2 regions of the Bradyrhizobium sp. WU425 genome follow, and region 1 is predicted to be linked to the other one. Evidence: riboswitches for the same ligand, from Rfam matches in the RefSeq annotation. Region 1 holds a riboswitch; the other holds the start of a gene.

What was found. A riboswitch is a leader RNA that binds a small molecule or an ion and turns the genes downstream of it on or off. The one in region 1 is predicted to bind glycine.
Region 2: another riboswitch for glycine. It lies ahead of BcanWU425_RS32555 (FAD-dependent oxidoreductase); the one in region 1 lies ahead of gcvT (glycine cleavage system aminomethyltransferase GcvT).

What each region holds. Positions count from the first base shown of each region.
Region 1 covers NZ_CP088089.1:3,138,593-3,150,254, forward strand. Annotated here, with positions in the region: gene gcvP (aminomethyl-transferring glycine dehydrogenase) at 1-475, opposite strand, end outside; gene gcvH (glycine cleavage system protein GcvH) at 638-1,006, opposite strand; gene gcvT (glycine cleavage system aminomethyltransferase GcvT) at 1,018-2,166, opposite strand; glycine riboswitch at 2,326-2,415, opposite strand; gene alaS (alanine--tRNA ligase) at 2,638-5,331, shown strand; gene BcanWU425_RS14945 (cyclic nucleotide-gated ion channel) at 5,336-6,562, shown strand; gene BcanWU425_RS14950 (DUF3455 domain-containing protein) at 6,567-7,061, opposite strand; gene BcanWU425_RS14955 (NADP-dependent isocitrate dehydrogenase) at 7,160-8,374, opposite strand; gene BcanWU425_RS14960 (TrmJ/YjtD family RNA methyltransferase) at 8,733-9,932, shown strand; gene BcanWU425_RS14965 (tetratricopeptide repeat protein) at 10,032-11,662, shown strand, end outside.
Region 2 covers NZ_CP088089.1:6,761,919-6,773,580, forward strand. Annotated here, with positions in the region: partial or broken gene BcanWU425_RS32520 (isocitrate lyase/phosphoenolpyruvate mutase family protein) at 8-773, shown strand; gene BcanWU425_RS32530 (UTRA domain-containing protein) at 1,456-1,989, opposite strand; gene BcanWU425_RS32535 (succinylglutamate desuccinylase/aspartoacylase family protein) at 2,670-3,683, opposite strand; gene BcanWU425_RS32540 (M24 family metallopeptidase) at 3,696-4,091, opposite strand; gene BcanWU425_RS32545 (hypothetical protein) at 4,170-4,976, opposite strand; gene BcanWU425_RS32550 (trans-sulfuration enzyme family protein) at 5,771-6,946, shown strand; glycine riboswitch at 7,000-7,099, shown strand; gene BcanWU425_RS32555 (FAD-dependent oxidoreductase) at 7,234-7,347, shown strand; gene tnpC (IS66 family transposase) at 7,433-9,061, opposite strand; gene tnpB (IS66 family insertion sequence element accessory protein TnpB) at 9,131-9,478, opposite strand; gene tnpA (IS66-like element accessory protein TnpA) at 9,475-9,870, opposite strand; gene BcanWU425_RS37820 (transposase) at 10,193-10,360, shown strand; partial or broken gene tnpC (IS66 family transposase) at 10,368-11,662, shown strand, end outside.

The DNA of each region.
Region 1 (11,662 bases):
CCATCGCTTCGGCGGCCGCGGTGGCCTCGTCGAGCAGTGAGGCGTTGGCGACGTCGAGCCCGGTAAGATCGCAGATCATGGTCTGGAAGTTGAGCAGCGCCTCCAGCCGGCCCTGGCTGATCTCGGGCTGGTAGGGCGTGTAGGCGGTGTACCAGGCCGGACTCTCCAAGATGTTGCGCTGGATCACCGCGGGCAGGATCGTGCCGGAATAGCCTTGGCCGATCAGCGAGGTGAAGACCTGGTTCTGGGCGGCGAGTTCGGCCATATGCGCGATCGCTTCGGTCTCGCTCAAGGGCTTGCCGAGATCGAGTGGGGCGGCCTGCCGGATCGAGGCCGGCAGCGTCTGCGCCATCAGCGTATCGACGCTGTTCGCGCCGACGGCCTCGAGCATCGCGGTGACGTCGCGCGCGGAGGGGCCGATGTGGCGGCGAACGAAGCTGGTGGTGTCGCCGTTGGATTTGCGGTGCGCGGTCATCATGGGTCCTCGCTTCAGATGTTCTTGTCGCCGTCATGCCCCGCGAAGGCGGGGCATCCAGTAAACGCAGCCGCTTCGGCTAGGGCCGATTGGCCGCGGCGTACTGGATCGTCCGCCTTCGCGGACGATGACACCGAATATGAGGTCAGAGTTCGCATCATCTCACGCCGTGTGGGCCTTGTAGGCGGCTTCGTCCATCAGACCGCCGAGCTCGCTCTTGTCGGCAATCTTGATCTTGAAGAACCAGGCCGCGCCTTGCGCATCCGAGTTCACCAGTGCGGGCTCGGCGGCGAGCGCGGCGTTGGTCTCGAGCACTTCGCCCGTCACCGGCGCGTAGACGTCCGATGCGGCCTTCACCGATTCCACGACCGCGGCGGATTCGGCCTTCTTCAGCGTGCGGCCGAGCTTGGGCAATTCGACGAACACGACGTCGCCAAGCTGCGATTGCGCGTAGTCGGTGATGCCGACGGTGGCGACATCGCCGTCGATCGCGAGCCATTCGTGGTCGGAGGTGTACAGCGTCGTGGTCATTTTCTCGGTCCTCAGCGTTTGTAGGTGTTTTTCACGAAGGGCATGGCGGCGATTTGCACGGCCAGGCGTTGGCCGCGCACCTCGGCGAAGAGTTTTGTGTCGATCGCGCTCGATGCGGTGGGCACATAGCCCATCGCGACCGGCGCATTCAGGCTCGGGCTGAAACCGCCCGAGGTGACCTTTCCGATCGGCTCGGCGGAGGTCGCATCCGCAAACAGCAGCGCGCCTTCGCGCACCGGCGCGCGGCCCTCGGTGCGCAGGCCGACGCGGCGGCGGGATGCGCCATGGTCGAAATGGGCGAGAATCTTTGCCGCGCCGGGGAAGCCCCCGGCACGCGCGCCGCCGGTGCGGCGGCTCTTCTGCACCGACCATTCCAGTGCGGCCTCGACCGGCGTGGTCGCGGTGTCGATGTCGTGGCCGTAAAGACAAAGCCCGGCCTCGAGCCGCAGGCTGTCACGGGCGCCGAGCCCGATCGGCATGACGTCAGGATTGTCCAGCAGGGCCTTGGCGAGCCGTTCGGCATCGCCGGCAGGAACCGAAATCTCGAAGCCGTCCTCGCCGGTATAGCCGGAGCGCGAGACGAAGCAGTCGAGGCCGGCGACCTTGTGCGGACCGGAATCCATGAATTTCATGGCGGGTGCTTCTGCACACAATTTCGTCAGCGCCGATTCCGCCTTCGGCCCCTGCAGCGCGATCAGCGCGCGGTCGGCAAGCGAATCGATCATGCAGTCGTCCGAGAGATTCGCGCGCAGATGCGCCTCGTCCTCGGCCTTGCAGGCGGCGTTGACGACCAGGAAGAGGTGATCGCCGAAATTGGCGACCATCAGATCGTCCAGAATCCCGCCCTCGGCATTGGTGAACTGGGCGTAGCGCTGCCGGCCCGGCGCGATCGCCAAGATATCCTGCGGCACCAGTCCTTCCAGCGCGCGGGCGGCGTCCTCGACCTTGCCGGATTTCGGCCTGAGTGCGATCTGGCCCATGTGGGAGACATCGAACAGGCCGGCTGCGTTGCGGGTATGAAGGTGTTCCTTCAGGACTCCGGCCGGATATTGCACGGGCATGTCATAGCCCGCGAACGGCACCATCTTGCCGCCGAGCGAGACATGCCGGTCGTAAAGGGGGGTGCGTTTCAGGGAGTCTTTGTCGTCGCGCGCAAGCATCGGGGGGCCCTCGGCGGTTCCCCGGGAACGATTTCCCGTGGACACCAGTCGAAGCCCCATCTGTCGCTGTGCCTGAGAGTATTATCCCGTCGGCGGACGCTGTCCGAACCTACCCTTTAAAAGGTCTTGGCCCGTCGGCGCCTCTTTCCAGATGCTGTCAAAGCCACGCGGTCCTTTTGCCTGAGAGTTTCCGGGGCGGTTGCTCCTTCGGCGCCGGCTACCAGTGCCGGTCTCTCCCGACGTGGCCGTACGATACAGATAGGTAAAGACCACAGGCCGGCCAAGCCTGTCAACGCGGCATCGGCGGCTTTCCAACGGATTACGCGACTGCGGCAACGCCTTGATCTGGCTGCACAGTTTCTGGACAGCCAAGCTGGCCTTGTCTAAAAGCGCATTGGCCCGCAGATATCAGCCCAAACTTGCGGTTTGGATGGCTGGAAGGCGGGTGCAAGCACACCCGATTGGATGAACATGAGCGGCGTCAACGAGATCAGGTCGACCTTTCTGAATTTCTTTGCCGAGAACGGCCACGAGATCGTGTCGTCCTCGCCATTGGTGCCGCGCAACGATCCGACGTTGATGTTCACCAATGCCGGCATGGTGCAGTTCAAGAACGTCTTCACCGGCGTCGAGAAGCGGCCCTATCAGCGCGCCACCACCTCGCAGAAATGCGTGCGCGCCGGCGGCAAGCACAATGACCTCGACAATGTCGGCTACACCGCGCGCCATCTCACCTTCTTCGAGATGCTCGGCAACTTCTCCTTCGGCGACTATTTCAAGGAGCGCGCGATCGAGCTGGCCTGGACGCTGATCACGAAGGAGTTCGGGCTCAAGAAAGACAAGCTGCTCGTCACGGTCTACCACACCGACGACGAGGCGGCCGGGCTGTGGAAGAAGATCGCGGGCTTCTCCGAGGACCGCATCATCCGCATCCCGACCTCGGACAATTTCTGGGCGATGGGCGACACCGGCCCGTGCGGGCCGTGCTCGGAGATCTTCATCGATCGCGGCGAGCACATCTGGGGCGGGCCTCCGGGCTCGCCTGAGGAGGATGGCGATCGCTTCCTCGAATTCTGGAATCTCGTCTTCATGCAGTACGAGCAGGTGACGAAGGAGGAGCGCGTGGCGCTGCCGCGTCCCTCGATCGACACCGGCATGGGGCTGGAGCGCATGGCCTGCATCATGCAGGGCGTCGACAGCGTGTTCGAGACCGACCTGTTCCGTCATTTGATCGACGCGACGGCGTCGGCGCTCGGAAGCGGACCGGACGAGAAGACCGTGGCCTCGTTCCGCGTCATCGCCGACCATCTGCGTTCGTCGGCCTTCCTCGTCGCCGACGGCGTGCTGCCCTCGAACGAGGGCCGCGGCTATGTGCTGCGCCGGATCATGCGCCGCGCGATGCGCCATGCGCAGCTGCTCGGTGCGCAAGAACCGCTGATGCATCGCCTGGTCTGGGCGCTGGTGCGCGAGATGGGCCAGGCCTATCCGGATCTGATGCGCGCGGAAAATTTGATCGAGGAAACGCTGCGGCTGGAAGAAACCCGCTTCCGCAAGACGCTGACGCGCGGCCTCGCCATTCTCGACGAGAAGAGCGCGTCCTTGAAGAAGGGCGACATGTTCGACGGCGACGTCGCCTTCACGCTGTACGACACTTACGGCTTCCCGCTCGATTTGACGCAGGACGCGCTGAAGTCGCGCGGCATCAGCGTCGACCAGGCTTCCTTCACCGACGCGATGGAGCGTCAGAAGGCCAAGGCGCGCGAGTCCTGGAAGGGGTCGGGCGAAGCGGCTTCCGAGGCGATCTGGTTCCCGCTGCGTGAGAAGCTGGGCGCAACCGAATTCCTGGGTTACGAGACCGAGAGCGCTGAAGGCGTGGTGACTGCGCTGGTCAAGGACGGCAAGGAAGCCACGAGCCTCAAGGCCGGCGAGACGGGCGCGATCGTGCTGAACCAGACGCCGTTCTACGCGGAGTCCGGCGGCCAGGTCGGCGACACCGGCGTATTGACCGGCGAGGGCGGCATCAAGTTCCGCGTCACCGACACCCAGAAGAAGCTCGGTGATTTCTTCGTTCACGTCGGCACATTGGAGAGCGGCGAGCTGAAGCTCGGCACCGCGCTGCAGCTCGAAGTGGATCACGGCAGGCGTTTTTCGATCCGCGCGCATCATTCGGCGACCCATCTCATCCACGAGGCGCTGCGCCAGGTGCTCGGCGACCACATCGCCCAGCGCGGCTCGATGGTCGCGCCGGATCGGCTGCGTTTCGACTTCGTGCATCCGAAGCCGATCACGGCGGAAGAGCTCGCGCGCGTCGAGGACATCGCCAACGAGGTGGTGCTGGAGAATGACGAAGTCTCGACCCGCGTCATGGGCGTGGACGAGGCCCGTGAGGCCGGCGCACGCGCCCTGTTCGGCGAGAAATATGGCGACGAGGTTCGCGTCGTCTCGATGGGCCGGACCGCGCGCGAGCGCGGCGCCAACGCACTCGGCTGGTCGGTCGAACTTTGCGGCGGCACGCATGTCAGGCGGACCGGCGACATCGGGCTGATCACGCTGACGGGCGAGAGCGCGGTCGCCTCCGGCGTGCGCCGCATCGAGGCTTTAACCGGCAACTACGCGCGAAAACACGCCAACGACACCATGGCGCTGGCGAAGACCGCGGCCCACGAGCTGCGCACCTCGATCGACGACGTCCCGGCGCGCATTGCCGCTCTGATGGAGGAGCGCAAGAAGCTCGAGCGCGAACTCTCCGACGCCCGCAAGAAGCTGGCGATGGGCGGCGGTGCAGCTTCGAGCAACGGCGCGGCCTCAGGTGTGCGCGAAGTCGGCGACGTCAAGCTGATGGCGCGCGCGGTCGAGGGCATCGAGATGAAGGATCTCAAGAGCCTTGCCGACGACGGCAAGAAGCAGATCGGCTCCGGCGTCGTCGCTATCGTCGGCGTCACCGAGGATGGCAAGGCCGGCGTCGTGGTCGGCGTCACCGCGGACCTCACTTCGCGTTTCAATGCAGTCAATCTGGTGAAGGTCGCCTCCGAAGCGCTCGGCGGCAAGGGCGGCGGCGGGCGGCCCGACATGGCGCAGGCCGGCGGCCCTGATGGCGCCAATGCGGCCGCGGCGCTCACGGCGATCGAAAAAGCCATGGCTGAACAAAAATCGGCCGGCGCGTAGGCAGGTGCGCCCCGTTCCGCGAGGAATTGGGCTTCGCGATCCCAATCTGAGGGATCGCCTCTACGAATTGCTGGAGCATGATCCGCTGGCCTACTCGGTCGGGTCGCGCTTCATCCAGCTGATCATCGGCGTCATCGTGCTCGATGTCGCCGCGATGATCCTTGCCTCGGTGCCGGAGCTGGACGCGCAATTCGGCGCGCTGTTTTCGGCGATCACCATCCTGTCCGTGATCGTGTTCGCGCTGGAATATGCGGCGCGGCTGTGGACCGTGGCGGGCCATACCCAGCGCGCAGCGTCCGCGCTGTCCGACCGGCTCAGCTATGTCTTCTCCGCACTCGGCATCATCGATCTGCTCGCGTTCCTGCCGGCCGCGATCGTGCTGGCCACGGGCCGGCATGCGACGCTGGCAGCGCTCGGCGTGCTGCCGTTCTTCAAGCTGGTGCGCTACTCGCCGGCGATGCGGTCGCTGCTCGCGGCCGTGCACGCGGAGCGGCGGGCGCTGATCGGCTGCATCGTCATCCTGATCGGCGCGGTGCTGACGTTTGCCTCGCTGCTCTATGCCATCGAGCGCGACGTGCAGCCGGACAAGCTCGGAACCATTCCGCAGGCGATGTGGTGGGCGATCGTGACGCTTGGCACCGTCGGTTACGGCGACGTCGTGCCGGTGACGGCGCTCGGAAAGTTCATCTCCGTCTTCACCATCATCAGCGGCTTTGCCATGATCGCGCTGCCGGTCGCGATCATCTCGACCGCCTTTGCGGAAGAGGTGAAGCGGCGCGACTTCGTGGTCACCTGGGGCATGCTGGCGCGGGTGCCGCTGTTCTCGCATCTCAGCGCATCCGAGATCGCCGACATCATGCGGCTGCTGCGGGCGCGCACGATCGAGCAGGGCGAGATCCTGGTGCGGCGGGGCGATGCGGCTTCGTCGATGTATTTCATCACCGCCGGCGAGGTCGAGATCGCGCTGCCGAACCAGCAGGTGCGGCTCGCGGATGGCACGTTCTTCGGCGAGATCGCGCTGCTGCATAAGACAAAACGCAGCGGCACGGTGACGGCGACACGCAAGACCCGGCTGCTGGTGCTCGACGCCCAGGACTTTCACGCCCTGATCGAACGCATGCCGACGCTGGCCGCGCACGTCCACAAGACCGCAAAGGCGCGACTGGAGGGCAGCGGTGACCTTGCGGTGGCGGAGCTGGCGCAGGCGGAGCGCGACGGCACCGACCGCTAAGCGCTCAGCCCTTCTTCAGGAAGACGTAGTCGGCTGAATAGGGCGCGCTCTTGAAGTCGCCGGCCTTGTCGCACGCGCCGTCGAGCTTGCCGCCATGGGTGTTGATACGCTGAACCGTGGTAACGGGCGTGAGGACGCCGCTGCCGCGGTGGGCGGTCACTTCCAGCTTCAGCCAGGGAATGTCGGCGGCGGTGGTACCCGGCGCATTGCCGGCGGCCTTGGCGGCTACGGCGCTGCCGTCGGCATGCTCCCAGTTCGGTCCGGCATAGTGACGGCCGATCGTCTTGCCCTCGGACAGCAGCGTCGCGATGGGTTCGCGAAAAGCCCAGGCGAGCTTCCCGTCGCTGCCGGCTTTGCACTCATAGACCTGCGCGCCCTCGGCGTGGACGCTGAGCACGATGCTCTCGCCGGGCGCGGCGATGGCGTCGGGAAGCGGGTCGGCGGCCACAGCCGGTCCAGCGAGCAGCAACAGGCAGGGGACGGCAAGCTTGATCGACATGGTCGCATCTCCGCGCAAAGGTCCAAATAAGCGAACGGGCCGCGTTTGCGACGCGGCCCGTGATGATGTCCGTCCCAGTCGGGCGAAATGCGGACGGCTTACGCCGCCAGCGCCTTGCCGAGGTTCTCGGCGACCTTGTCGAGGAAGCCGGTTGTCGAGAGCCAGCGCTGGTCGGCGCCAACCAGGAGCGCGAGGTCCTTGGTCATGTAGCCTTCCTCGACGGTGTCGACGCAGACCTTCTCCAGGGTGTTGGCGAACTTGGCGAGCTCGGCATTGTTGTCGAGCTTGGCGCGGTGCGACAGGCCGCGGGTCCAGGCGAAGATCGACGCGATCGAGTTGGTCGAGGTCTCCTTGCCCTTCTGGTGCTCGCGATAGTGGCGGGTCACCGTGCCGTGGGCGGCTTCGGCTTCCACCGTCTTGCCGTCGGGGGTGAGGAGAACCGAGGTCATCAGGCCGAGCGAGCCGTAGCCCTGCGCCACCGTGTCGGACTGCACGTCGCCGTCGTAGTTCTTGCAGGCCCAGACATAACCGCCGGACCATTTCAGCGCGGAGGCGACCATGTCGTCGATCAGGCGGTGCTCGTAGGTCAGGCCCTTGGCGTCGAATTCCTTCTTGAACTCGCGCTCGTAGATGTCCTGGAAGATGTCCTTGAACCGACCGTCATAGACCTTCATGATCGTGTTCTTGGTCGAGAGATAGACCGGGTAGTTACGCAGCAGGCCGTAATTCAACGATGCGCGGGCGAAGTCGATGATGGAATCGTCGAGGTTGTACATCTGCATCGCGACGCCGGCGCCCGGGGTCTTGAACACTTCCTTCTCGATGACGGTGCCGTCCTCGCCGACGAACTTCATCGTCAGCGTACCCTTGCCCGGGAACTTGATGTCGGTGGCGCGATACTGGTCGCCATAGGCGTGGCGGCCGATGATGATCGGCTTGGTCCAGCCAGGAACCAGGCGCGGCACGTTCTTGCAGATGATCGGCTCGCGGAAGATCACGCCGCCGAGGATGTTGCGGATGGTGCCGTTCGGCGACTTCCACATCTGCTTGAGGTTGAACTCCTTCACCCGCGCTTCGTCCGGGGTGATGGTGGCGCACTTGACGCCCACGCCAACCTTCTTGATCGCCTCGGCGGCGTCGATCGTGACCTGATCGTTGGTGTGGTCGCGGTACTCCATTCCCAGGTCGAAATATTGCAGCTCGACATCCAGGAACGGGTTGATCAGCTTGTCCTTGATGTACTGCCAGATGATCCGGGTCATCTCGTCGCCATCGAGTTCGACGACGGGGTTGGACACCTTGATTTTTGCCATGATCGGGGAAGCCTCTTGGGAACGGCGCTTGTGGCGCGCCACGGGAATATCCGCCGCCTCTTAGCACCTGATAGCAGCGGGCGAAAGCCAAGGGATTATGCACTTTTAGCTCATCCAGCCTCCGCAGATGGGGGGCGGGAGGAGCCCTGCCGCGGGGGCCGGGCAGAGGGTTCAGGCAAGATTCAAAAGTCGAATCCAACCCGTTATTTCCCTTGAGAATTTTGTCAGGACAGGCAAACGACAGGCGAACGGGCAGCCGGCCCGAGAGCAGGTCGAGACCAGGTCAGGACCGGCCTTGAATCAGTTCATGAAGAGCGCCTGTCCAAGACCTTGAGAACCAGTGTGAAAGCGAAGCGAGATGTCCGGGACTGACAAGAGCAAAGCGGGCCTTTCCCTCGACGGTCCCATCGTGATCCTGGTCGAGCCGCAGCTTGGCGAAAACATCGGCATGGCCGCGCGCGCCATGGGCAATTTTGCGCTTGGCGCCTTGCGCATCGTCAACCCTCGCGACGGCTGGCCGAACGTCTCCGCCCAGCGCGCCGCCGCCGGCGCCGACCATATTCTGGACAAGGTCGAATTGTTCGACACGGTCGGTGAGGCTGTCGCCGACCTCGACCTGCTGTTCGCCACCACGGCGCGGCCTCACGACCAAGCCAAGCCGGTGGTGGGGCCGGAAGCCGCAGCTAGCGAGATTTCCGGGCACGTCGCCGCCGGCGGCAAGGCCGGTATCCTGTTCGGCCGGGAGCGCTGGGGCCTGACCAATGAGGAGGTCGGGCTCGCCAACCGCATCATTACCTTCCCGGTCAATCCGGGCTTTGCCTCGCTCAACCTCGCCCAAGCGGTGCTGCTGGTCGGCTACGAATGGTTCAAGCGGGCGACCTCCGGCGAGCTGCCGCACGCCATGCCGGAGCGCTCTGAGCGCGCCTCGCAGCACCAGATGCAGGCCTTCTTCGACAATTTGATCCGCGAACTCGACCGGGTCGAATTTCTGCGCCCGGCCGAGAAGCGCGACACCATGCTGGTGAACCTGCGCAACATCTTCACCCGGATGGAGCCGACCAAACAGGACATGCACACCCTCCATGGGGTGGTGATGGCGATCGCGGAAGGGCGCAAGGGCCCGGCCAAAGGCGGCGTGCTCGACGGCGAGCAGGCAACGCGGCTGCGTGCGCTTTTGGCCGAGCACGGTCAGGGCGGCGGCGTCCCCGACAGCGGCTCCACCGTGCGCGGCCTCGCCCGTCTGCTCCGCCGCAACCCAACCGATGCCGAGCGGCTGCTTTGGCAGGCCCTCACACGCGACCGCCGCTTCGCAGGCCAGTTCAAGCGCCAGACTCCTGTGGGGCGGCATATCCCGGACTTCGTCTCGTTCCCGCACCGGATCGCGATCGAACTGGTGAACACGGGCGAGAATGAGACGATCGTCGCGGATCGCGCGTCGCGGCGGGCGTGGCTCGAGGCGCGCGATTATCGCGTGATCGAGATGCGGGCTGCGGACGTGGAGCGGGATCTCGAGGCGGAGCTGGTACGGTTGCAGGGGCTGATGGCGGAAACAACATAACTTTGGGCACGCCGCCGGTTTGCGAGCGCCGCAACCGAGGGCTGTGCAAGAGCATGACCGGTTGCTAATGTCGTCCCGGGGAATTGAGTTGGGGACTGCATGTTCGGAATGACAGGCCGCGCGCCCGTTTGTGCGGCAGCAGGCGTAAGCGCGTTGGCATTGGCGACCTTGCTCGAAATATCGGGCGCTCGTGCGGAAATGGCCTTGAGCGCCAAGTGCAACGCGGCCGGCAATTTCAGTGTCGATGACCGCATTGCGGGCTGCACCGCCATGATCGAGGCAGCGACCGGTATGCAGCCAGCTGTGATCATGGCGCATTTCCGCCGCGCCATGTTCTACCGCCAGAAGGGCGAGATCGACTTTGCGATCGCGGACTACAATCAGATCATCGAGCGCGATCCGGGCAATCTGAACGCCCGTATCGCGAGGGCGTCTGCGTTTATTCAAAAGCGACAGCCCGAGGCCGCGCTGTCAGATTACGCCAAGGCAATCGAGCTCGATCCGAAGAGTACCTACGCATATATCGGACGTGCTCACGTCTATTCGGCGAGACGAGACTTCGTCCGCGCCATCGCCGACTATGATCAGGCTCTCCTGATCCATCCGGACAATGTCATAGCGTATGTCGAGCGAGGCCTTGCTTACATTCGCAAAGGGGATCCGGATCGGGCCATGGCCGACTGTGATCGAGCGGTCGAGATCAGCCCCCAAACCGGCGGCGGCCAACTGTGCCGGGGTCGGGTTTACTTCGCCAAGGGCAATAGAGAACGTGCATTGGCCGAACTCGATCAAACCACGCCGATCAGGCCAACGAAGGAGAATTTCTACTACTTCCGAGCCGAGTCCTTCTCTCAGCTGGGCGAACTCGACCGCGCTATCGCCGACTACGACCGGGTCATCGAGCTGAATCCACAAAGCCGGACTGCCTACGGCTGCCGCGGTGTCGTCTATGCTCAAAAGGGCGACTATGATCGCGCCATCGCCGATTACGACCAGGTGATCCGGCTGCTACATCAGGATCAAGGGATCTCGGGTGGTCGGCAGACGCGGATTCAAGGTCAGGACGGTGACCCCATTTCCACGTCCGTCGCGGGTGAATCAATTGCACTCGCTTCAGGGGACGGCCCTGTGCTCCGCGCTCGTGGGGTAGCCTACTACGCGAAAGGCGATCTTGACCGCGCTATCGCAGATTACGATGAGGCGATTCGCCTAAATCCCAAGGACAAGGATGCAATATCGTCTCGCGGCAACGCGTACAGGGCCAAAGGAGACTTCGACCGCTCGCTTGCGGACTACGATCAACTTGTACAACTCGATGCCAGGGATGCGCGCGCCTACTTTCATCGTGCAAGGGTCTATTGGCAGAGCGCTTCTTTTGCAAAATCGTTGGCTGACCTCGATCAGTCAATCCAGCTCAATCCAAAGGATGCCTATCCGGTTTTATGGCGCGAAATCGTTGCAAAGCGCAGCGACCAACAGAGCCGGCTGAGCGAGGCTGCGAAGCAGCTGGACGCGACGAAATGGCCCGCGCCGATCGTCAATCTCTTTCTCGGCAAGACGACGCCGGAGCAAGTGCTCAGCGCGGCGGACGACGCCGACCCGATGAAGAGAAAGTGGCAGTTCTGCGAGGCAAATTTCTATATTGCCGAGCGCGCACTGAAGGGCGGCTCCAAGGAAGAGGCGCTTAGGCTGTTGGATCAGGCGGCGGCCGATTGCCCGAAGACCTTCAT
Region 2 (11,662 bases), 3.6 Mb from region 1:
GTTTCTGATGGAAGCGCATGACGGCCTGGCCGCCACAATCGCTCACCGGTCAGGATCTGGTTTGTCGATTGCTAGCTCGCTCGGCTATCGCGATGCCAATGAAGCTTCATGGACCCAGCTCGTCGAGAGCGTCGAACGAATAGTGGATTCGACCGAGCTACCTGTGGCTCGTTGACGGCGACGGGGGGTTCGGTAATTTCAACAATGAGCGCCTCTTGGCACGCAAACTCCGTCAGGGTGGCTCGCTCGAGGACAGCTGCTTTCCAAGATGAACTCGCTCATTGGAGAGCGGCATACGCTGGCTAATGTCGACGAATTCTCCGGTCGTCTGCGGGCTGTGAAGGATACGGTCGCTGAAAACCTTGTTCTCGTGGTTAGGATCGAAGCGCTGATCGCCGGCCATGGATTGAACGAAGCCGTCTTGCGTGCTCATGCCGATGCCGACGCAATCTTGATTCATTCGCGAAAGAGTACCGCGGACGAGATGCTTCGTTTGTCAGCGAGTGGCGGAACCGGCTACCTGTTGTGATTGTTCCGACGACATACTATTGAACGCCTCGACCTCTCGTGAGGCGGGAATCTCCACGGTCGTCTGGGCCAATCACTCATTGCGAGCTGCGGCAGCTGCAATGCGGCGCGTCTGCGACAGTATCGCAGCGCAGGAGGGCATTGCGGGCATTGAATCCCATATCGCACCGCTCAGCGCATTGTTCGAGCTTCTGGGGTATGACGAATTCGCCGCGGCCGAAAAACAATATCTGCAGCCCAGTTAGTCCATGTCAGCAGGGTTGGCACCTAAAGTTCCTTTCTTCAAAACCGGCCGATGCGCCCCTAAGCCTCTCGTCGGTGTCGCTCCAGTATCAGCCAGCAAGGCCCGCGACCTAACATCCGGGGACAGCTCCGGAACATCGATAAACATCTGCCCCTGACGCTGAAGGAAGCTCACACGGCGGCTGATTCAGGTGTATGCGTTGCTCGCCATTCACACCTACCCCTCAAAATTTCTGGGATGGTCGGACAAGACTCGGCACTTAGCACTGAACAGAGGCGTTCACGATGCTTGCGAGGCGAACGCGGGATGAAGAAGGCGAATGAAATGCCTCTGAAAGCTCCCAAGCATGCTCTCATTCTCGCCGCTGCCAGTTGGCTCTCGACTGCGACCGCTTACGGATCTAAACTCGAAACCGCTAGCCCAAATCCATGGCACTGCCATCCTGCACAACGCGCTACATAACGGGATCTATCAAGATCGCCCCGCTGGCGGTTATCTCCCCCGCGCCAGCGAACCGCGGCCTGTCAATACCGTCATGTGGCGCGGGCCGTCACGCCTCACCGATATCGCGCCGGGCGCCATTGTTGGAGGAGAATTTGTGAGTAATTGAAAGCTTCACCGGATGGGTACCTTGTGGAAGAATTGACGCGCATGAGCTGTGTGGTTAGATGTGCTGCCGCAGCTCACGCATCGCGTTTTGCCATTGTGCGCGAGCTTAACAAAGTACAGATTTTCATCGAGTGCTTGGGCGTGCTAGGAACGAGGCCGTGAAGCATTGACGCGCGGTCCCGCTGCGCGCGAGGCGCGTCCACGCGCTGGAAAATTGACAGAACAGGAAAGACGCTCGAATGGCGCCTGGAGAAGACCATAGACCGATCATCTGCAGTATCCGTACTGAACTTGTAACACCGTCGAAGAATGGGATATCCAGTTGGGACTCCGAATAGTTCTTCGAACTGACCGGTGGCGGGAGCGGCATCAATGATAAGATCAGTATTTGTCACAAGAATGCTGTGACGGCGCAGCGCTTGAGCGACAAATTGCTCAGCAAACTCGTCTACGATCTCACCGTCCACATCTGTAGACAGATAGGTCGAGTCATACAAGAACGGCATATCGTCGATAAATATCGTCTTGCGGACGCACAGCATCGCTTCCCTCGGCGGGCGGAAGGTAAGCATAACCGGGTCTGAAATTCTCTCTGAAAGCAATTTCATTGTCGTCCCTCAAAGGAGGGAGCCGTAAATCTAGCGTGCGCAGAATTCTGGCCTGCTTCTTGACGTTGTGCCCTTCTCCGCAACAGAGATGGGTCACGCCAGCAGCTTGGAGGTCGCGAAGCGCCCGTTTAATCGTGATGAGCTGACTCCGAATTCCTCTCCAAGCATAGCAGTGGACGGAATTGGAGCATCCGGCTGATAAGTCTCATTGGAGATGCGCTTCAGAATCTCCTTGCCTACCGTGATGTGAAGCGATGAGCTGGGACGGAGACGAGAAGGTGCTGTCGACATTTCGTTCCGATCTCCCTCTGGCCGAACGTATTCGCATTCCGATTGCGGCTAGTGGAACTGTCCCTAGCAATCTCGATCGTCAGCGAGGTGCCTTGATTGCGAACACGTAGCCCAGGGCGATGGCATACCTTATGCTTGGCATTTTCTGTCAACGTGCTGCATTGAATTGCGTTACGGCAGCTGGAATTGGGCCTTAGTAGCAATCTCCAGGATACAAAGACGAAATCTTGCTTGGCTTTGAGATGTATGAAATGATGGTCACCGCTTTCCGTTTTTGGTCCCAGCCTGACTTCGGAACCGGCCTTGAACTCTGGCGGATCATGCTCCGTTGAAGCGCATGATAGGGAGTTCGCTGGAGGACAGCGTGGCATGGCCACCGAGCGCGAGTATCAAGCGACATCCTCCATCAACGACATTAGACCAAAAAGCGCATCACCCGTGTGAGCCAAAGTCGGAAAGCGTCGGTAAGCAACGACACCAGAGGCAGGAAACTTCAGTTCGGCCGGTTCGGCAGCAACATCACCTAATGGATAGACCCGTCCCGCCGGCTGGTTCGCCTTGACTTCATCGGCCGGTTTGGCAAATGGCTCGAACAGGCCGTCGCAAGGCGCGTAGATGGAGTTGTGCGGGCTTTGATATTTGAGAATCACGGACGAGCTGGGCTCGATGCGGTCCATAGCCGGAAGAATTTCATAATCGTGCAGAACCCGTCTCAGGCCACGCTCAGCGATCCGCAGCCCACGTTGTGAGAGAGTGGCCCCGAAACCCAGCTCAGTCGTCAGAGCAGGAATTCCGTGTTGCTCAGCAGCGGCGTAGAGAGTTGACCCGGCACCTGCACCCGCGCCATGGGTAATCGCCCCAAATGGTGCGTCAAAGCTTTTCAGAAGCCGCAAAATCGCGGCAGCCTCAGCGTCGTTCCGGCCGGACCGGGCGAGCGCGACCGGCAAATAGTCCAGCGACCGGCCTCCGGAGTGAAGATCAAGGACCACATCCGCCAGAGGAAAAAGTTCTGACGTCACATAGTGGGCGATCATTGCGGTTGGCCCACCATTTGCGTGGCCCGGAAACTCACGATTGAGGTTACCGCCGTCGAGTGGAGAATTCCGGCGACCAGCGCTAACGGCAGGCCAATTCAGAGCAGGAAGGATAATGATTCGACCGCGCAGATTTGCGCTTGAAGACAACTCCCGTGCGAGATTGCGTAGCGCGATTTGGCCCTCGTACTCGTCGCCGTGCGTTCCTGCTGTCAATAGAGCGGTTGGTCCGCTACCGCCGTTGAAACAGAGTATGGGAACAGGTATCCAGCCGTAGGCGGATATGTCGGACGAATATGGGACGCGGGCATAGTCCGCCTGCATTCCAGTTGCCGAAAAATCGATCTTGCTCCACACGCGGCTTTTCATTGTTAACCCTGTTCAGTAAGCGATCTGGCTGTCATCGCTCGGCTCACGCAACGAAATTTTCTTCGCTTGCAGGTCGACGACTAGGGCGGGACCATGCGCGCTTGATATAGATTTTACAGATCGACTGGGCAATCGCTCGGGCGCGATCTCGCTCAGAAATTCAGGACGACTTTCGGTAGCTCGAAAGACTTCTTCGGTCTGATACACGCCGCCCGTCATCTCAAGCTTGCGTTCAAGATGCAGGACCATGTCTTCCAGAATGATCTCGTTCGAGCCGGCCATCAATGATGGCAGTTCCGTTAACGCGTTACCTGAGCCGTGGCCAACACGACGCGCCGCCGTCAGGCGAGACTGGTTGCGCTCCGACCAGAGTTCCTCAAAGGGACGATAGACCATGGCGCCGGTCATCCCAGGCCTTACCTTCTCTGCTAATCGAATTGTCACGCCTCTCACGAACCCGTCAGGTCTTCCTGCTCTGGCGTTGCCTTACTGATCTTTCGCGACCCGATCCAGATCACTGATCTGATCAGCACGGCGTGCGCCTACCCAGATGAAGTTGCCGGGAGCCAATGGAACGTTGTAGTTCGGTTGTTCGTAACTCTTTCCTGCGGGATCAAAGCGAACTGGAAGCCGGTCGACGCTATCGGCCCCCAGCGCGATCATTCGCTGCTTGAGCAATTGGCCGAACTCATATTCATCCATGTCGAGGCGCAGATCGGCCAAACCAGCAAAAAAGCTTGCCGTTGCTATGCGACGGGCCTGACGTTTGGTGGCCAGCTCGTGCTGACTTTTGACGAGCCGCTGCTGCCAGATGAGGTCGGCCTGGTGCGATAGCCTACACTTGCGCTGCGCCGCCCTCAAGTAATCGATCAGTGCGATCGATCCGCGCCCAAACATGTCGGGTCCATAGTCAAATCGAACAGCAGCACCGGCCGAGAGATCATTCAGAAACTCGCCTGCGGCGGATACTGCGACTTCGGTGTAGCCATGATGATACATGGGCTGAACATGGCGGTTCGGCCATGCTTGCGCATTGCGCTCTTCCGAGCTGCTAATGATTATTGCAATCCTGGCGCGATCACGTCGCGCAATCGCTAACAGCGGCCTGGTATCCAGAGTCCAGAATAGCGTTCTGAACCCGGAGTAATAATCACAATTCTGCCATGAGGTCAGAATCACGGCATCGACATTTGCATCTGCTATGTTGGCGCACAGGCGGGCAATGACCTCCGCTTCACCCAGGCAGGTGGAGGCAATGCCATGTTGTTCTCCATCGCTTAATTTCATTTGCATGAGGTCGACTTCGCAGGCGACTGGCCGGTATGAGGGCGGTTCTGCCAAGGTTTGAAGCTGCGGCGGCTAACATCATACGCGATATACTGCTATGTCAGCCGGCTTCCTCAGAGCCGACATACCAGATATACTCGCCCGAAGTGGCGCAGCGAATCTGCCCGACGCAAGCGCCTACCAATCGTTCTAGCGCTGCAGAAGATTCTAAAAAGGGACCCAATGGTTGCAACCAAGGACGCAGATGCGCCCCGGCGGAGGTCAAAAGCATCATATGAAGGCGATGGAGGCATTGGCACAAAAGCGCACATAGGCATGATCGTGATGGATAACGCTCAGACTCTGTCACATGAAGCGCGTGGCATGCTTACCTTACCTGGCGTGGCGCTGTCTCGAATCTCGACACCGGGAAATGGTGCAACTTCGCTTCGGTTGATCTATTGAAGGATGCGTTCTCTGGACTTGACGAAGCGCTGGCTCACATCAACGCAACGCGTCCGTCCTTTGAGTTTCGACCTGAGGACAAATAACTCCGCGACTTGATCGAGATCAATGCCTCGCTCAGAAAAATCGTGAAGGCTTTGTCGCAAGAACGATCATGAGCTACGACTTCCCTGAGCGTGATGCAACGCCTGCTACAGCGAAATAGCTTTGCGGAATCGACTATCGTTAGACTACCCAAATAGCCCTCCAGACCTGCCGCTCGCGGGCAGTTCATACGATGCCGGCCGGCCCTCTTCGGGTGGTACGTATCGCGATAGGTCCGCGCAGAAAAGCAGAAGCGCTTGATATTAGGCCCCATGGACATCAGCTCGAACAACAACGAAACGCTGTGCGTCGCTCCGCCCCCCGCGTCGCTCGAAGGGTTTGCTAGTCTCTCGGTACCGCTTTATCGAGCTTCAACGATTGTTTTCCCAAACGCAGCGGCCTATCGCGCGCGTGCGACACGGTCGCCGGATGGCTATACCTATGGCCTCTCTGGAACTCCAACAACCCGGACGTTGGAGAACCAGCTGGCGGCAATTCATTCCGCAAGCCGATCTATCATCGTGCCGTCGGGGCAGTGCGCGATAACATCCGTTATGCTCGGCCTGGTGAACCATGGCGAGCACTTGTTGATCGCCGACAATGTCTATCCTCCGGTGAAGCTATTCGCGCGGACAATCCTTCAGTCCTTTGGAGTCGATACAGAGTACTTTGATCCGACTCGTCTCGCCGACCTCGACGCCAAGTTCCGACCTGGCGCAACCAAGCTAGTTTGGGTTGAGTCGCCGGGCTCAACCACGATGGAAATCTGCGATATCCCGGCCATCGCAGCGAGGTGCAGAAGATCTGGCGCGCTTCTGGGATGCGACAATACATGGGCGACTGGTTTGCTGTGTAGACCTCTAAGCCTGGGCGTGGATATCGTGGCCGAGGCGCTTACTAAATATGCAGGTGGTCACTCCGACCTCCTTCTCGGTGCGATCATTCTTGATGATCTTGATCTGTATGCGCGTTTTCGGAGCACTTTGGGCGCTCTGGGGGTGGGCACATCCCCCGATGATTGCTCGCAGGCGTTACGGGGCATCCAAACGATGGCTCTTCGGATAAGGCACGCGGGCGCACTTGGCGAGCTATTCGCGCATCGCTTGGAAAGGTCAGGTCTTAAGGTCTTGCATCCATCTCTTCCTTCGTTCTCTGGGCATGCCTTATGGCAGCGTGACTTCGCGGGCTGCTCCGGTGTTTTTAGTCTTCTACTGCAGGGCGTCGATGTCGGCAAAGTTGACCGTGCTCTCGACCAGTTGAGGACGTTTGTCATCGGTGCTTCTTGGGGAGGAACGCGAAGCATTGTCGCCCCCATGACTGTCGCAGGCGAGCGGCAGGCAATGCCCTCGGAATTGCACCGAAGCTATATCCGACTGAGCCTTGGTCTGGAAAGCGCTGAAGAACTTTGGCGCGATCTTGAAAGAATGTCGGATGTTCTCTTGGGCTGATGTGCAACTGCACGTAACCCACGCTTAACGTTCGAGATATCGACGGGGCAATCTCAGGAACAGCGGGAGAGTTCGTTTCTGCTTCAAGGCTGAAACGGCGCCGACGGAGCAATCGCCCCGGAAACGCTTAGACAAAAGTACCGCTTTTCGGGGTTTAGCTCTGAAAAGCAGGACGGCAGTTCTGCGCCGATGGTGAAAGTCGTAGCCCTAGTGAGTGGGTGCGATGAAGCCCATAGGCCAATGACAGAGGGGGGCAAATCACCCGCCGTGGGCGGGAAGTAACACCTATGACCACACCCGATACATCTTGCGTTTCCGTAATCGGCGCTGGAATTACCGGCATCACAACGGCCTATCACCTCGCCAGGCGTGGCTGCCGGGCGACAGTCTTCGGCCGCTAGCCCTTGCAGTCGAGCTTTTGGAGACGCGCATGTGAGCGATGCCTTGTAAGCATCCGGCGAAGACCGCGCGCGGGTCATTTTCGGCTCAGGCGGCTTGATCAACGTTCCGGATAGCAGAGCGCCAATTCCATGGCAGCAGTTCGTCGAGCCTTTGGACGGGATGCTCTGCGATGCGCGCCAGAACGTCGGCGAGCCAGGCTTGCGGATCGACATCGTTCATCTTGGCGGTGACGATTAGGCTGTACATCACCGCCGCCCGCTCGCCGCCGCGATCCGAGCCGCAGAACAACCACGACTTGCGACCTAAAGCGATGCCGCGCACGCCACGCTCCGCCGCATTGTTGGACATGCAGATGCGGCCGTCGTCGAGGAAGCGTGTGAACGCGGTCCAGCGCTTGAGCATGTAGTCCATTGCTTTGGCGATGTCGTTGCGACGTGAGAGCTTGGCGCGTTGCTCGCGCATCCAGGCTTCTAAATCGGCGATCAGCGGCGCGCTCAGTTCCTGGCGGACGACCCGGCGCCGTTCGGGCGTCTCGCCGTTGATGCCTCGCTCGATCTCGAACAGGGCGTCTATCCGGCGGACTGTTTCCAGCGCCAGCGGCGAGATCACTGCCGGCTTCTTGCCCTGAGCCTTGCGACGCGCATTCTCGGCCAGATCAGCCATCACGAAGAACGGCCGCCGGGCATGGACCCAGCACGCGGCTTCCAGGATCGGACCTGCGTTGCGGCCCGGTTCGTAAAGCCTGCCATAGCCCCCATAGGCATCGGCCTGGAAGATTCCGCTGTAGTTGGCCAAGTGAGCCTGGGGATGCTCGCCGGCCCGATCGCGCGAGTAATAGAACACCGCCCCCGGCGGGGCCGGCCCTCCAAAGGGCTTGTCGTCGCGCACATAGACCCAGATCCGGCCGGTGTCGGTCTTGCCTTTGGCCAGGACCGGGACCGTGGTGTCGTCCCCGTGCAATCGCTCGGCGCTCAGCACATAGGCCTCGAGGCGCTTGAACAAGGGTGCCAGCGCCGCGGTGCAGCCGCCGACCTGGTCGGCCAGGGTCGACAGACTGATCGGCACACCCTCCTTGGCATAGCGCTCCGCTTGCCGGTTCAGCGGCTGATGTTGACCAAACTTCTCGAACAGCACCATCGCCAGCAGGCTTGGCCCCGCCCAGCCGCGGGCAAGCACATGGAACGGCGCCGGAGCCTGGCTGATCTTCTCGCAATCACGGCAAGTAAACTTCTCGCGGACGTGCTGGATCACTTTCCAGGATTTCGGGATCACCTCCAGCGTCTCGGTGATGTCCTCGCCGAGCTTGGACAGCCGCGCGCCGCCACAGCAGGCGCACGCCACAGGTCCCGGCACTATCACCCGCTCGCGAGGCAGATGCTCCGGGAACGGCTGGCGTGACGGCCGCTTGCGCGTGAACGACGCCACCTTCGTGGTTTTGGCCGCGGCCATTTCGGCGGTGAGTTCGTCCTCCGTCGCCGAACTCTCCAGCTCCTCCAACGTCAGTTCAAGCTGATCCAATAGCCGCGCGGTACGCTCCGAGCGCGGACCATGGCGGTCGCGGTTAAGTTTCTCGATTTGCAGCTTCAGATGGGCGATCAACGCCTGGTCGTCGGACTGCCGGGCACGGGCGGCCGCAGCCTCCGCCCGTGCAACGATCAATGCCGCTTGCAGCGTTTCGACGTCGTCTGGCAGCGATTCAAGGTCGTCACCCATGGCCCCGATGGAATCACAAAAGAGGCGATTTGAGGCCTCTTTTCTTCCGCACCTCAGAACTTTTTGAGCCTATCCTGCGCTCTGTGGCCGCCACGTGTGCTGCGGATTGCGCCAGTCGATCGCCTCCAGCAGATAACTCATCTGCGCCGCGCTCAGCCCCACCACACCGCCAACCGTCGCCGGCCAGACAAAACGGCCACGGTCCAACCGCTTCGCGTAGAGCGACAGTCCAACTCCATCGTGCCACAAGGCCTTGATCAGCGAACCGCCGCGTCCGCGGAACACGAAGACATCTCCGGCGAACGGATCACGACCAAGGCTTTCCTGCACCAATAATGACAAACCCTGCATGCCCTTGCGCATGTCGGTGTGGCCGGTCGCAATCCAGATCCGGGCGTTCGAAGAGATCGGTATCATCGAAGCTCCAGAACCTGCAGCACCCGCGCCAGCGCCGCCGCATCGACGCTGGCGTCGACAATCACTCGACGATCCCTGCCGACTACGATCACCATCTGCCCACTCGGCGGTGTGGCAGCAACCGCCGGCTCGACCTCAGCGGCCAGGATGACCCGCGCAAAGCCAGATTGTTCGCTTTGAGGGCTGATCGGCTCGGGCCCGAACGCGCGACGCCATGTCATCAGCAACGAACGTGATATGCCATGGCGCCGTGCCGTCGACGATATAGCACGCGGCTCTTCAAAGCTCTCGCTCACGATCCGCAGCTTCTCGTCATCCGACCAGCGCCGACGACGACCAGTCTCGACCACCTCAAGCCGTTCAAGCTGAGTACTGCGCTTATGGCTGTCCATAAGGACTGTTACGCACCAATTGGACTAACCCAACAAGGCGGCCCTCACCGGAGGGAAACGATGCCTTCGACACGACGCCGGTGAAGTCGGACCGCAACGACGCGCGCAACATCGCGCAGCTGATGCGGCTAGCCTGATTACGGCCGGTGCACTGCAAGTTATCGACGCGCAGGAAGTGCGTATTCCTCCGGGGTGGGCCGCCTTGTTGAGTTGCAGGTATCCGACGAGGATCTAGCTTTAAGGCTAGCCTTAAGGTCGGTAGATGCGGGTAGAGGTCCTGGGCGGGGTTGAGCGTCGTCGTCGCTGGTCTCGCGACGATAAGATGCGGATCATCGAAGAGACGCTGGCGCCCGGCGCGGTTGTGACGGAGATCGCGCGGCGGCACGGCATTTCGACGAGTTTGGTGTTCACGTGGCGGCGGCGGGCGCGCCTGGCGAGTGTCGTTTCGGCGGGACCGAAGCTTCGGTGGCGGCAAGCGTGTCAGCGTTGACGAGACGGTTGACGGATTTACGCGCAAGCGCGCTGAGCGCAACACGTTCCCAGACCACCTTCCGCGCGAGCGGGTGGTGATCGATCCGCCGACGGCGTGCGAATGCTGCGGCGGCAATCGCTTGCGCAAGCTCGGCGAAGATGTGACCCGAACGCTGGAATCGGTGCCGCGTCAGTGGAAGGTAATCGAGACGGTGCGCGAGAAGTTCTCTTGCCGCGACTGCGAGAAGATCAGCCAGGCACCGGCGCCATTCCATGTGATCCCGCGAGGGTGGGCGGGGCCGAGCCTGCTGGCCATGCTGCTCTATGAGAAGTTCGGCCAGCATCAGCCTCTGAACCGGCAAACCGAGCGTTACGCGTTGGAAGGCGTGCCGATCAGTCTGTCGACCGCAGCCGACGCCGTCGGAGCGTGCTGCACGGTATTGGAGCCGCTGTTGCGTCTGTTGGAAGCCCACGTCATGGCATCCGAACGCCTCCACGGCGACGACACCACCGTGCCCGTGCTGGCCTTGGGCAAGTGCGATGTCGCTCGATGCTGGGTCTATGTAAAGGACGACCGCCCCTTCGGCGGCTCAGATCCGCCGGCGGCAATGTTCTATTACTCGCGCGATCGAAGGGGCGAGCATCCGCAGGCGCATCTGGCCAACTATAGCGGTATCCTGCAGGCCGACGCCTTCGGCGGATACACCAAACTCTACGAGCCCCCGCGAAGTCCTGGGCCTATCAGGGAGGCGGCCTGTTGGGTGCATGCCCGGCGCCCGTTCTTCGCCATGGCGGATCTTGAGGAAAACGCGCGACGTAAGGCTGCTGGCAAGAAGGAGATCGCCCTCTCGCCGATTGCGATCGAGATCGTGCGTCGCATCGACGCCCTCTTCGGAATCGAGCGCACGATCAATGGCCAAGGCGCCGACCACCGAGAGGCTGTCCGCCAGGCGCAGAGCGCTCCGTTGGTTGCCGATCTGGAAGCCTATATGCGTGAGCAGTGCGCCAAGCTCTCCCGCGGTCACGATCTGGCCAAGGCCATGAACTACATGTTCAAGCGCTGGGGCTCCTTCACACGCTTCCTCGACGATGGCCGCGTCTGTCTCTCGAACAACGCCGCCGAAAGAGCGCTGCGCGGCATCGCATTGGGCAGAAAGTCTTGGTTATTCTGCGGGTCCGACCGCGGAGGGCGTCGTGCCGCCGCCATGTATAGCCTCATCGTCTCTGCGAAGATGAACGACGTCGATCCTCAGGTCTGGCTTGCCGATGTACTCGCTCGCATCGCCATCCACCCCGCCCACAGGCTCGATGAGCTGCTGCC